3 regions of the Methylobacterium endophyticum genome follow, and region 3 is predicted to be linked to each of the others. Evidence: riboswitches for the same ligand, from Rfam matches in the RefSeq annotation. Region 3 holds a riboswitch; each other region holds the start of a gene.
What was found. Region 3 has a riboswitch for cobalamin ahead of ACP56T_RS07655 (TonB-dependent receptor plug domain-containing protein). Riboswitches for the same ligand answer to the same signal wherever they lie in the genome.
Positions count from the first base shown of each region.

Region 1: it holds a riboswitch for cobalamin, as region 3 does, so the genes downstream of both, ACP56T_RS14190 (CbtB domain-containing protein) here and ACP56T_RS07655 (TonB-dependent receptor plug domain-containing protein) in region 3, are expected to answer to the same signal.
Region 2: it holds a riboswitch for cobalamin, as region 3 does, so the genes downstream of both, ACP56T_RS15550 (TonB-dependent receptor) here and ACP56T_RS07655 (TonB-dependent receptor plug domain-containing protein) in region 3, are expected to answer to the same signal.

Region 1 covers NZ_JBNHES010000012.1:45,647-48,912, forward strand. The annotation lists gene cobO (cob(I)yrinic acid a,c-diamide adenosyltransferase) at 117-731, opposite strand; gene cobU (bifunctional adenosylcobinamide kinase/adenosylcobinamide-phosphate guanylyltransferase) at 728-1,249, opposite strand; cobalamin riboswitch at 1,326-1,519, shown strand; gene ACP56T_RS14190 (CbtB domain-containing protein) at 1,557-1,739, shown strand; gene ACP56T_RS14195 (CbtA family protein) at 1,770-2,519, shown strand; gene ACP56T_RS14200 (DUF1636 family protein) at 2,512-2,901, shown strand; gene cobW (cobalamin biosynthesis protein CobW) at 2,898-3,266, shown strand, end outside.
Region 2 covers NZ_JBNHES010000014.1:31,753-35,018, forward strand. The annotation lists gene ACP56T_RS15550 (TonB-dependent receptor) at 1-1,370, opposite strand, end outside; cobalamin riboswitch at 1,492-1,693, opposite strand; gene ACP56T_RS15555 (efflux RND transporter permease subunit) at 1,786-3,266, opposite strand, start outside.
Region 3 covers NZ_JBNHES010000005.1:62,562-65,827, forward strand. The annotation lists gene ACP56T_RS07640 (universal stress protein) at 1-13, shown strand, start outside; gene ACP56T_RS07645 (c-type cytochrome) at 13-342, shown strand; gene ACP56T_RS07650 (Crp/Fnr family transcriptional regulator) at 349-1,089, opposite strand; cobalamin riboswitch at 1,579-1,780, shown strand; gene ACP56T_RS07655 (TonB-dependent receptor plug domain-containing protein) at 1,904-3,266, shown strand, end outside.

The DNA.
Region 1 (3,266 bases), on a different contig from region 3:
AGGGGAGCGACCTTTCCGGAGAGGGCGCTCCCCTCTCCCGACCCTCGCCGACGCGAGGGCCACCCTCCCCCGCAGAGGGGGGAGGGAGGAGCGCCTGATCCGGCGGACGCGCCTCGTCAAAACTCGATCCCCTCCTGCGCCTTCACCCCGGCGGAGAAGTGGTGCTTCACGTTGCCCATCTCGGTGACGAGATCGGCCGCCTCGATCAGCGCCGGCTTGGCGTTTCGGCCGGTGACGACGACATGCAGGTCCGGCCGCCGGGCGGAGAGGGTCGCGACCACGGCGTCGAGGTCGAGATAGCCGTAGCGGAGCGCGATGTTGAGCTCGTCCAGCACGATGAGCCGGATGCTCTCGTCGGCCATGAGCTCGCGGGCCTTGGCCCAGGCCTCCTCGCAGGCGGCGATGTCGCGGGCCTTGTCCTGCGTCTCCCAGGTGAAGCCCTCGCCGAGCGTGTGCCAGGAGACCTGGGTGCCGAAGCGTTCGAGGGCATGCCTCTCACCCGTGTCCCAGCCGCCCTTGATGAACTGCACGCAGGCGACCCACCAGCCGCGCCCCAGCGCCCGCAGCATCAGCCCGAGGGATGCCGTGGTCTTGCCCTTGCCGGGGCCCGTGTTGACGATGAGCAGGCCCTTCTCGATGGTCTTGCCCGCGACCTCGGCGTCCTGAGCGGCCTTGCGCTTCTCCATCTTGGCGCGATGGCGGTCTTCATCCCGAACTCGATCTTCGCTCATCGGGGCTCCTTCACGGTCATCGGCAGGCCCGCCACCATGAAGATCACCGCGTCGGCGGCGGCGGCGAGGGCCTGGTGGAGCCGCCCCGCCTCGTCGCGGAAGCGGCGGGCGAGGGCGTTGTCGGGCACGATCCCGAGACCCACCTCGTTGCCGACGAGCACGAGCGGGCCGGGCGCCTCCGCGCAAGCCGCTACGAGCGCCCGCGACGCCGCCGGAACGTCGGCCTCCGACAGGATCAGGTTCGTGAGCCAGAGGGTCAGGCAGTCGACCAGCACCGGACCGCGCGCGGCGGAGACCGCCTCGGGGAGGCGGAGGGGCACGTCCTGCGTGATCCAGCCGCCGGACCGGCGCTCACGGTGGATCGCGATGCGCTCGCGCATCTCGTCGTCATAGGCCTGGGCGGTGGCGAGGTAGAGCCAGGGCGCCGGACGGGCCTCGATCAGCGCCTCGGCGTGCCGGCTCTTGCCGGAGCGGGCGCCGCCGAGCACCAGGGTCATCCGGGGAGCGGGGGAAGGCATCCGGCTCCTTTGCCCGAAAGCCGCCGCCCCGGTCAAAGGGCCGGCCCTTCCCGCGTTGTGCGCATCGCGGCGACAGGTTACAAGCGATGAGGACGGTGCCCCGGCAACGGGGTGAAAAGGGAATGCGGTGACGGGAGCGATCCCGGATTCCGCGGCTGCCCCCGCAACTGTGAGCGGCTAGCTCCTGCCAACACCCACCGGAAGCGTCCGGGAAGGCGGCAGGCGCGGCGATCCGCGAGCCAGGAGACCTGCCGTCGCCCGCGTTCCACAACCGATGCCGCCGGCGGGGCGGCGGGAGACGTTCGACATGACCAGCACCGTCCAGACCCTCGGCCGCATCGAGACCCGCACCGGCGAGCGCCTCGCCGCCGTCGCCATGGCCGCCCTGTTCGGGTTCGGGCTGGTGTTCATGGCGGGCTTCTCGCCGGCCTCCGTGCTGCACAACGCGGCGCACGACTTCCGGCATACCCAGAACTTTCCCTGCCACTGAGCGCACGCGCTCCCCTCAGGCAGGTTTCCCATGATCGTCCGGCTTCTGTCGGCGGCGCTCGCCGCCGGCTTCTTCGCGGCCGTCGTCGCGACGGGTCTTCAGCTCGCGCTGACATCCCCCCTCATCATCGCCGCCGAGCGCTACGAGACGGGTGCGCATGCGGCTGTGCCCTCGCGCGCCATCGTCCACGCGAATCTCGTCATCCCGGTCCACGACCACGGGCACGCTCAGGCCCCCGCCGATGCGAAGCCCGAATGGCAACCCGCGCCCGGCCTGCCGCGCATGGCCTTCACCGGCCTCGCCACCCTGGTCGGGGCGGTGGGCTACGCGCTGCTGCTCGGCGCCGCGATGGTCGCCATCGGCCGCGAGCCGACGCCGGAGCGCGGGCTCGCCTTCGCCGTCGCCGGCTTCCTCGCCGTGGCGCTCGCGCCGGCGCTCGGCCTGCCGCCGGAACTGCCCGGCAGCGAGGCGGCGCCCCTCGCCGCCCGCCAGGCATGGTGGGCGATGACCGCTCTCTCCACCGCCATGGGGCTCTATCTCATCCTGATCCGGCGCGTGCCCATCACCATCCTCGGCGGGCTCGTGCTGATCGTGGCGCCGCACGTCGCCGGCGCGCCGGAGGCGGCTGAAACGGCATCCGCCCTCCCGGCAGGGCTCGCGGCGCAGTTCGCAGCCCGCTCGCTGGCGGTCTCCTTCGTGTTCTGGGCGGCGATCGGCCTCGGCTTCGGCTGGACCTGGCGGCGGTTCGGCGCGGCGACGGGTGAGACCGCCCGTGCCTGATCCCGTCACCCTCTATGTCTGCACCACCTGCCGCGCGGAGGGCGACGCCTCCGAGCCGAGGGCCGGGGCGAGGCTGCTGTCGTCCCTGAGCGAGGCGCTGGCGGAGCGTCCCGCCGCCGGCATCCGCATCGAGCCGGTGGAGTGCCTCTCCGTCTGCAAGCGCGCCTGCACCGTGGCCGTCGCCTCCCCCGGCCGCTGGACCTACGTCTACGGCGATCTCGACCCGGCCACCTCCGCCGCGACGATCCTCGACGGGATCGGCCTCTATGCCGACACGCCGGACGGGATCGTGCCCTGGAAGGCCCGGCCGCAAGCCTTCAAGTCGGGCGTCGTCGCCCGCGTCCCGCCCCTCCCGCAGCCCATGCCCGAGGCCGCCGAATGACCCTTCTCGCCAAGATCCCCTGCACCATCGTCACCGGCTTCCTCGGAGCCGGCAAGACGACGCTGGTGCGCCATCTGCTCGAGAATGCCGGCGGGCGCCGCATCGCCATCCTCGTCAACGAGTTCGGCGATGTCGGCTTCGACAAATCCTTCCTCGCCGCCTGCGGGGTCGAGGGCTGCACCGAGGAGTCCATCGTCGAATTGCCCAACGGCTGCATCTGCTGCACCGTCGCCGACGACTTCGTGCCGGCCCTGACGAGCCTGCTCGACCGGGCCGAGCCGCCCGAGCACATCCTCATCGAGACCTCCGGCCTCGCCCTGCCCAAGCCCCTGGTGCAGGCGTTCCAGTGGCCGGCGATCCGCTCG
Region 2 (3,266 bases), on a different contig from region 3:
GCGTCGAAGCGCACGCCCGTGAGGAAGGAGAGCCGGTCGGTGAGGATCAGCCGGTCCTCGGCGAAGACGGAGGCCTGGTTGGTCTGCGTCGCGTAGGCCGGAATCGCGCGCCCGTTCTGCGGAAACAGGCCGGGATCGTAGCCCATCGCCGGCACGCTGGTGCTGGTATCGAAATAGAAGTTGTTGGTGTGGCGGAAATCGACATGGTTCACGTCGAAGCCGGCCGAGAACTCGTTGCGCAGGCCGAAGACGTTGCCCTTGACGGTCGCGTCGAAGCGGTTCCCGATCTGCTCCTGCTGGTGGTAGATCTCGAGATAGTCCGAGCGGTCGATCAGCCCCGTGCCGCGATTGAAGGCGTATTGCTCCACGTCGAGCCAGTGGCGTCGGCTCTGCAAGCGGTAGGCGGTGTTGCGGATGGTGACATCGGCAGTGGGCGTCCACTCGGCCTTGAGCTGGGTCCAGTTGTCGGCCCATGTCACCTTGGCGTCGCGGACATTGTAGTTGTTGAAGCGCAGCGCATTCAGGATGCGCCCCTCGACCAGCGGCGAGCCCCAGTAGCGGGCCGGCTCCTGGTAGCCGAGATCGTGCGAGAGGGTGAAGGCGAGGTCGGGGGTCGCCTGGAGCAGCAGCGCGCCGGAGACCGCGAGGTTGCGGAAATCGCCCTCCGGCCGCATCCAGCCATCCGAGCGGTTGCCGCTGACATTGAGACGATAGGCGATGGATTCGCCGATGGGGCCGCCGGAATCGAAGGCGAGCCGCGCGGTGCCGTCCGAGCCGATGGCGGCGCGCGCTGCGTTGATGGGGATGAAGCTCGGCTTCTTGGTCACGACGTTGACGACGCCGCCGATGGCGCCGTCCCCGTAGAGCACGGAGGCCGGCCCGCGCAGCACCTCGATCCGCTCGATGTTCCAGGTGTCGAAGGGGAAGGTGACGGTGCCGGCGCCCACGAACAGGCGGGTGCCGTCGTAGAGCTGCTGGATCGAGTTCGGCCCGGCGAAGCCCCGGCTCGCAAAGGCGCCGTTGCCGTTGCCGGGAGCGGCGATGGTGGTGATGCCGGTGGCGTTCTCGGTGACGGCCTCCTGCACGGTGTTCTGGCCGCGCAGCCGCGCGGTCTCGCCGGCGATCACGTCGACGCTGGCCGGGGTCTCCAGCGGCGTCAGGCCGAGGCGGCTCGCGCCCCGGTCGGGGGTGCGCAGGTTGAGCCCGACCGGATCGGCGCGGGTGAGGCTGACGCCGCCGCCACGGCCCTCGACGGAGAGCTGGTCGAGGACGACGCCGTCCTGGGCCGGCTCGGCCTGGGCGGCGGCGGGGAGGAGCAGGCAGAGCGCGCACAGGCTCGCGCTGTGCGACAGGTTCGAAAGGCGGGACACGGGATGGGCCTCGGGCAACGGCAGTGGCACGTCACCGCGAACGAGGCCGGATCACACGGGATGCACGCAGGCAGCCGGGCGCTTCGACACCCGCCAGGACACCCCGCCCGACGCGTTTCGCGTGTGACCACGACTGACGGCAGGTCTCCTGGCTCGCGGGTCGCTGCCCTCTCACCGTCTTCCCGGACGAGGCTCGTCCAGTGACACGGGTGGCGGAGGGCTCGCCGCTTACAGTTGCGGGGGCAGCCGCGGCATCGGGGCAAAACCCCTCACCGCGTTCCCTTTTGATCCTCTCGCGAGGAACCGTCGCCCTCACGGTAGGAGGCGGGTGGCGGCCGCGTCAATCGGCCCGAGCACGCGGCCGTGGGTTGTGGCGCGCCGAGCACAATCGGGAAACACGCGCCCCGGCGGCTCCCTACTCCGCCGCGACGCGGGGCGGCCGATAGGCGGGGGGATGCTCGTCATTGGCCGGATCGCCGACGCGCGTGAAATCCGGCTCGCCGTCCGGCTCGTCGCGGGCACCGACGAAGCGCGAAAAGAGCCGCACGAACAGGCGCGAGAGGTCGTCCATCAGCACGAAGAAGGCCGGCACGAAAAGCAGCGACAGGCCCGTCGAGACGATCAGCCCGCCGATCACCGCGATCGCCATGGGCGCGCGGAACTCGCCGCCGATGCCGAGCGCCATGGCGGAGGGCACCATGCCGGCGGCCATGGCGATGGTGGTCATCACGATGGGCCGCGCGCGTTTGCGGCCGGCATCCACGATTGCCGTGGCCCGGTCGACGCCGGCGCGCATCTCCTCCACGGCGAAGTCGACCAGCATGATCGCGTTCTTCGTCACCACGCCCATGAGCATGAGGATGCCGATGACGACGGGCATCGAGATCGGCTTGTTGAAGATCAGCAGGCCGAGGATGGCGCCGCCGATGGAGAGCGGCAGCGAGAACAGGATCGTCATCGGCTGGAGGAAGTTGCCGAAGAGCAGCACCAGCACGCCCGTGACCATCATCAGCCCGGCGCCGATGGCGAGCGCGAAGCCCTCGAAGACCTCGCCCATCACCTCGGCATCGCCCGTCTGGCTGATGGTGACGCCGGGGGGCAGGTTCCTGGCAGCCGGCAGGGCCATCACGCTGGCGATGAGCGAACCCAGCGCGTCCGAGCCCCGCATATCCGCCTCGATGGCGACGCGCACGGAGCGGTCGTAGCGGTCGATGGCGGTGGGGCCCTGGCCGAGGGTGAGGTCGGCGACGGTGGAGAGCGGCACGGCGGCGCCCCCCTTCACCGGGACCTTCATGGTCTCGATCTCGGAGAGATGCCCGCGCATGCTCTCCGGCAGTTGCACCCGGATCGGCACCTGCCGGTCGCGCGCGTTGAACTTGGCGAGGTTGGCGCCGATGTCGCCGATGGTGCCGACGCGGACCGTCTCCGCGATCAGGTCCGTCGAGACACCGAGATCGGCGGCGACGCCGGCTTTCGGCGTGATGCGGATCTCGGTGCGGTCGAGGGGCGCCGTCGAGATGACGTTGACGAGATGGGGCACGCCGGCCGCCTCGCGCTGGAGACGCGCCGCGACATCGGCCACCACCGCCTTGTCGGGCCCGGCAATGATGAGGGCGAGGTCGCGCTGGCCGCCCTCGCGGAGCGCCCAGAAGCGGATGTCCGGCTCCTGGCGCAGGATCTCGCCGACCTCGACATCGACCTGCTTCTGGGTGCGGTGGCGCTCGTTCTTGGGCGTCAGGTTGATGGTGAGGCTCGCGAGACGGACCTCCTTCTTGCCCGGCAACTGGCGGCCGCCATCCACGAAGACGCTGCGTACCTCCGGCAACGCCCGGATCTTCTCGACCAGCGTGTCGGTGACGCGGGTCGTCTCGGAAAGCTTGGCGCCCGGCGGCAGCT
Region 3 (3,266 bases):
GATGAGCCATTGATGCGCCGCCTCACGGTCATGGCGGGAGCGCTGGCGCTCCTGCCTCTCCTCCATGTCGCGCCGGCCGCCGCCTGGGACAGGAAGGTCGAGCGCGGCCGGACGCTGACGCGCGCGCAATGCGCCCGCTGCCACGCCGTCGGCAGGACCGGGACGAGCCCGCTGCGGCAGGCTCCTCCCTTCCGCACCCTCCACGAGCGCTATCCCGTCGAGAATCTCGAGGAGGCGCTGACCGAGGGCATCCGCACGGGCCATCCCTCGATGCCAGAGTTCAGGTTCGACCCGGACGAGGCGGAGGCGATCATCGCCTACCTGAAATCGCTGGAGAGCTGAGGGCCCTCAGCCGGCGGCGAGGGCTTCCAGCCGGTCGAGGTCGAGTAGGCGCACGCCCCCCGGCACGAGCAGCAGGGTATCGGCGCGGTCGAGCCGGGACAGCATCCGGCTCACCGTCTCCATGGTCAGCCCGAGATGGTCGGCCATGTCCTGCCGGCCCATCGGCAGCTCGACCGTGACGGAGCTGTGCCCGGCACGCGCGAAGCGGGCCCGCAGCGACAGCAGGAACGCCGCCACCTTCTCCTCGGCCGTGCGGCGCCCGAGGAGAAGCATCTGGTCCTGCGCGAGCGCCAGCTCGTAGCCGGCCCGCTCGTACAGGCTCCTGAGCAGATGGGGCTTCGACTCGACCAGGGCGGCGAAGTCCTGGCGGCCGAAGCGGCAGGTCCGCACCGGGCCGAGCGCCTCGGCGGAGACCGGGTGGCGCACCTGCGGGACGAGGCCCAGGAAGTCCCCCGGCAGCGCGAAGCCCATGACCTGACGCCGGCCGTCCGGGAGCAGGCGGACGAGGCGCAGCGTCCCCTCGATGACGTTGAAGACCGAACAGGCCGGCTCGTCCTGCCCGAACAGGGTCTGGCCCTTGTCGAGGGTGAGGTGCTGGCTCAGCGCCTCCAGATCGCCGAGTTCGGCCGGCGTCAGCACGGAACAGATTCCGGCCAGCCGCGCGCCGCACTCGCCGCAGCTCTCCGCCTGACGCTTGTGATGGCACGCGTGGGCAAGCCTCTCGCCCGCGCCCGTGTCGACCGGCATGGAAGCCTCCTCCGGGGAAGCGGACGGCACAGCCCGCCATCCGGCCGGCTCCCGTCCGGCGCCGAGGATGGACCGGGCCGGGCGCGGCGCATTGATCCACCGCAAGGTGATGACCGGGGGGCACGGGACGGCACCGAGCCGAGCGCGCGCGCCACCAGCCCGAGGTCGAAGGCCGGGACGGGCTACGAAACGGTGTCCCGCCTCGAACGGCCGCCGACGACAGCTGAACGGAGCTGGCGAGCGGCGGCAGGGTGGAGGCAACGGTCCCGCCGGGGCCCCTGGAGGAGGCCATGACCCCTCAGATCGAGAGCGCGGCCGCCGTCGACGCCGACATGGCCGACCTCGTGCGGTCGCTCTCCGAGAACGGGCTCCATCACCGGATCGCGGCCTGTCGCGCAGGGTGATCGTCGGGACCGCCCGCCGGATGTGACCGCTCGGGCACATCCGCGCCGGATCGCGGCGGCCGCGTTGACTCGGGGGGCGGCCGCCTCCTACCGTGAGGGCGACGGTTCCTCGCGAGAGGATCAAAAGGGAACGCGGTGAGGGGTTTTGCTCCGATGCCGCGGCTGCCCCCGCAACTGTAAGCGGCGAGCCCTCCGCCACCCGTGTCACTGGACGAGCCTCGTCCGGGAAGACGGTGAGAGGGCAGCGACCCGCGAGCCAGGAGACCTGCCGTCAGTCGTGGTCACACGCGAAACGCGTCGGGCGGGGTGTCCTGGCGGGTGTCGAAGCGCCCGGCTGCCGTCGTGCATCCCGTGTGGTCCGGCCTCGTTCGCGGTGACGTGCCACTGCCGTTGCCCGAGGCTCGTTGTCCGTGATTTCTCCCTCTCGATCCGCGCTCCCGCGAGCGCTGGCGCTGTCCTGCGCGGGCACCTGCCTGCTGCTCTCGTGTCCCGCTCTCGCGCAGCAGAGCGCGGCCCCCTTCGCGGCGACGCCCCTCGGGACCGCGGCGGCGGTCTCGCTCTCCGAGCTTTCCGTGAGCGCCACAGGCGTGCCGACCCCGATCGCGCTCACCGGATCGAGCGTCACCGTGCTCACCGCCGAGACCCTGGAGGCCCAGCAGCGCCGCACCGCTCCCGATGCGCTCCAGCAGGTGCCCGGCCTCAACGTCGTGCAGACCGGCGGGCCCGGCGGCCAGACCTCGGTGTTCATTCGAGGCGCGAACTCGAACCATGTGAAGGTGCTGATCGACGGCATCGACGCCACCGATCCCTCGAATCCCAACGGCTCCTTCGATTTCGGCCAGCTCCTGACCGAGGATCTGTCGCGCATCGAGGTGCTGCGCGGGCCCCAGAGCGGGCTCTACGGCTCGGACGCCATCGGCGGCGTGGTCTCCTTCACGACGAAGCGCGGCGAAGGGCCAGCCAAGGCGAGCCTGCGGGTCGAGGGCGGCTCGTTCGGCACCTTCAACCAGAGCGGCCGGATCAGCGGCGCGCAGGACGGGTTCGATTATTCGGTGTCGGTGCAGCACCTGCGGGCCGCCGCGACCCCGGTGACGCCCGGCTATCTGCTCGCGCCCGGCACGGCGATCCACCCGAACTATTACGACAACGAAACCGTCTCGGCGCGGTTCGGCTACCAGTTCACCGACAGCTTCCGCGTCAACTCCATCACGCGCTTCGTCAACTCGAAGCTACTGATCTCGACCGACGACTACAACACCTTCCCCGTCACGATCGGCGGCCTGCGGGGCCAAGCCGACGTGCAGCAGGTCTTCTCCCGCAACGAGGCCGAGTGGACGCCGTTCGCCGGCTTCCACAACCTCTTCGCGGTCAACTACTCGAACCTGTTCAACCGCCAGGTCTCGAACGCCTACGACCCCTTCAACCCGCTGCCGACCACCGGGCTCGGCGAGCGCACCCGCTACGAGTATCGCGGCGACTACCAGCTCTCCCCCGGCAACCTCGTGCTGTTCGGCGCGCAGCGGGACGACGAGAGCCTGTCCACCGCCGATCCGAACCCGTTCGGCAGCGGCAACCTCAAGGCGAAGAACGGCAACACCGCGGGATACGCGGAGGCACAGCTCACGCCCTTCGAGCGGGCGGCGCTCGTCGCCAATATCCGCCACGACGAGAACGACGCGTTCGGCCCGGCCACCACCTTCCGCGTGGCGCCGAGCTACATCCTTCCCTTCACCGACACGCGCATCAAGGGCAGCGTCGGCACCGGCTTCAAGG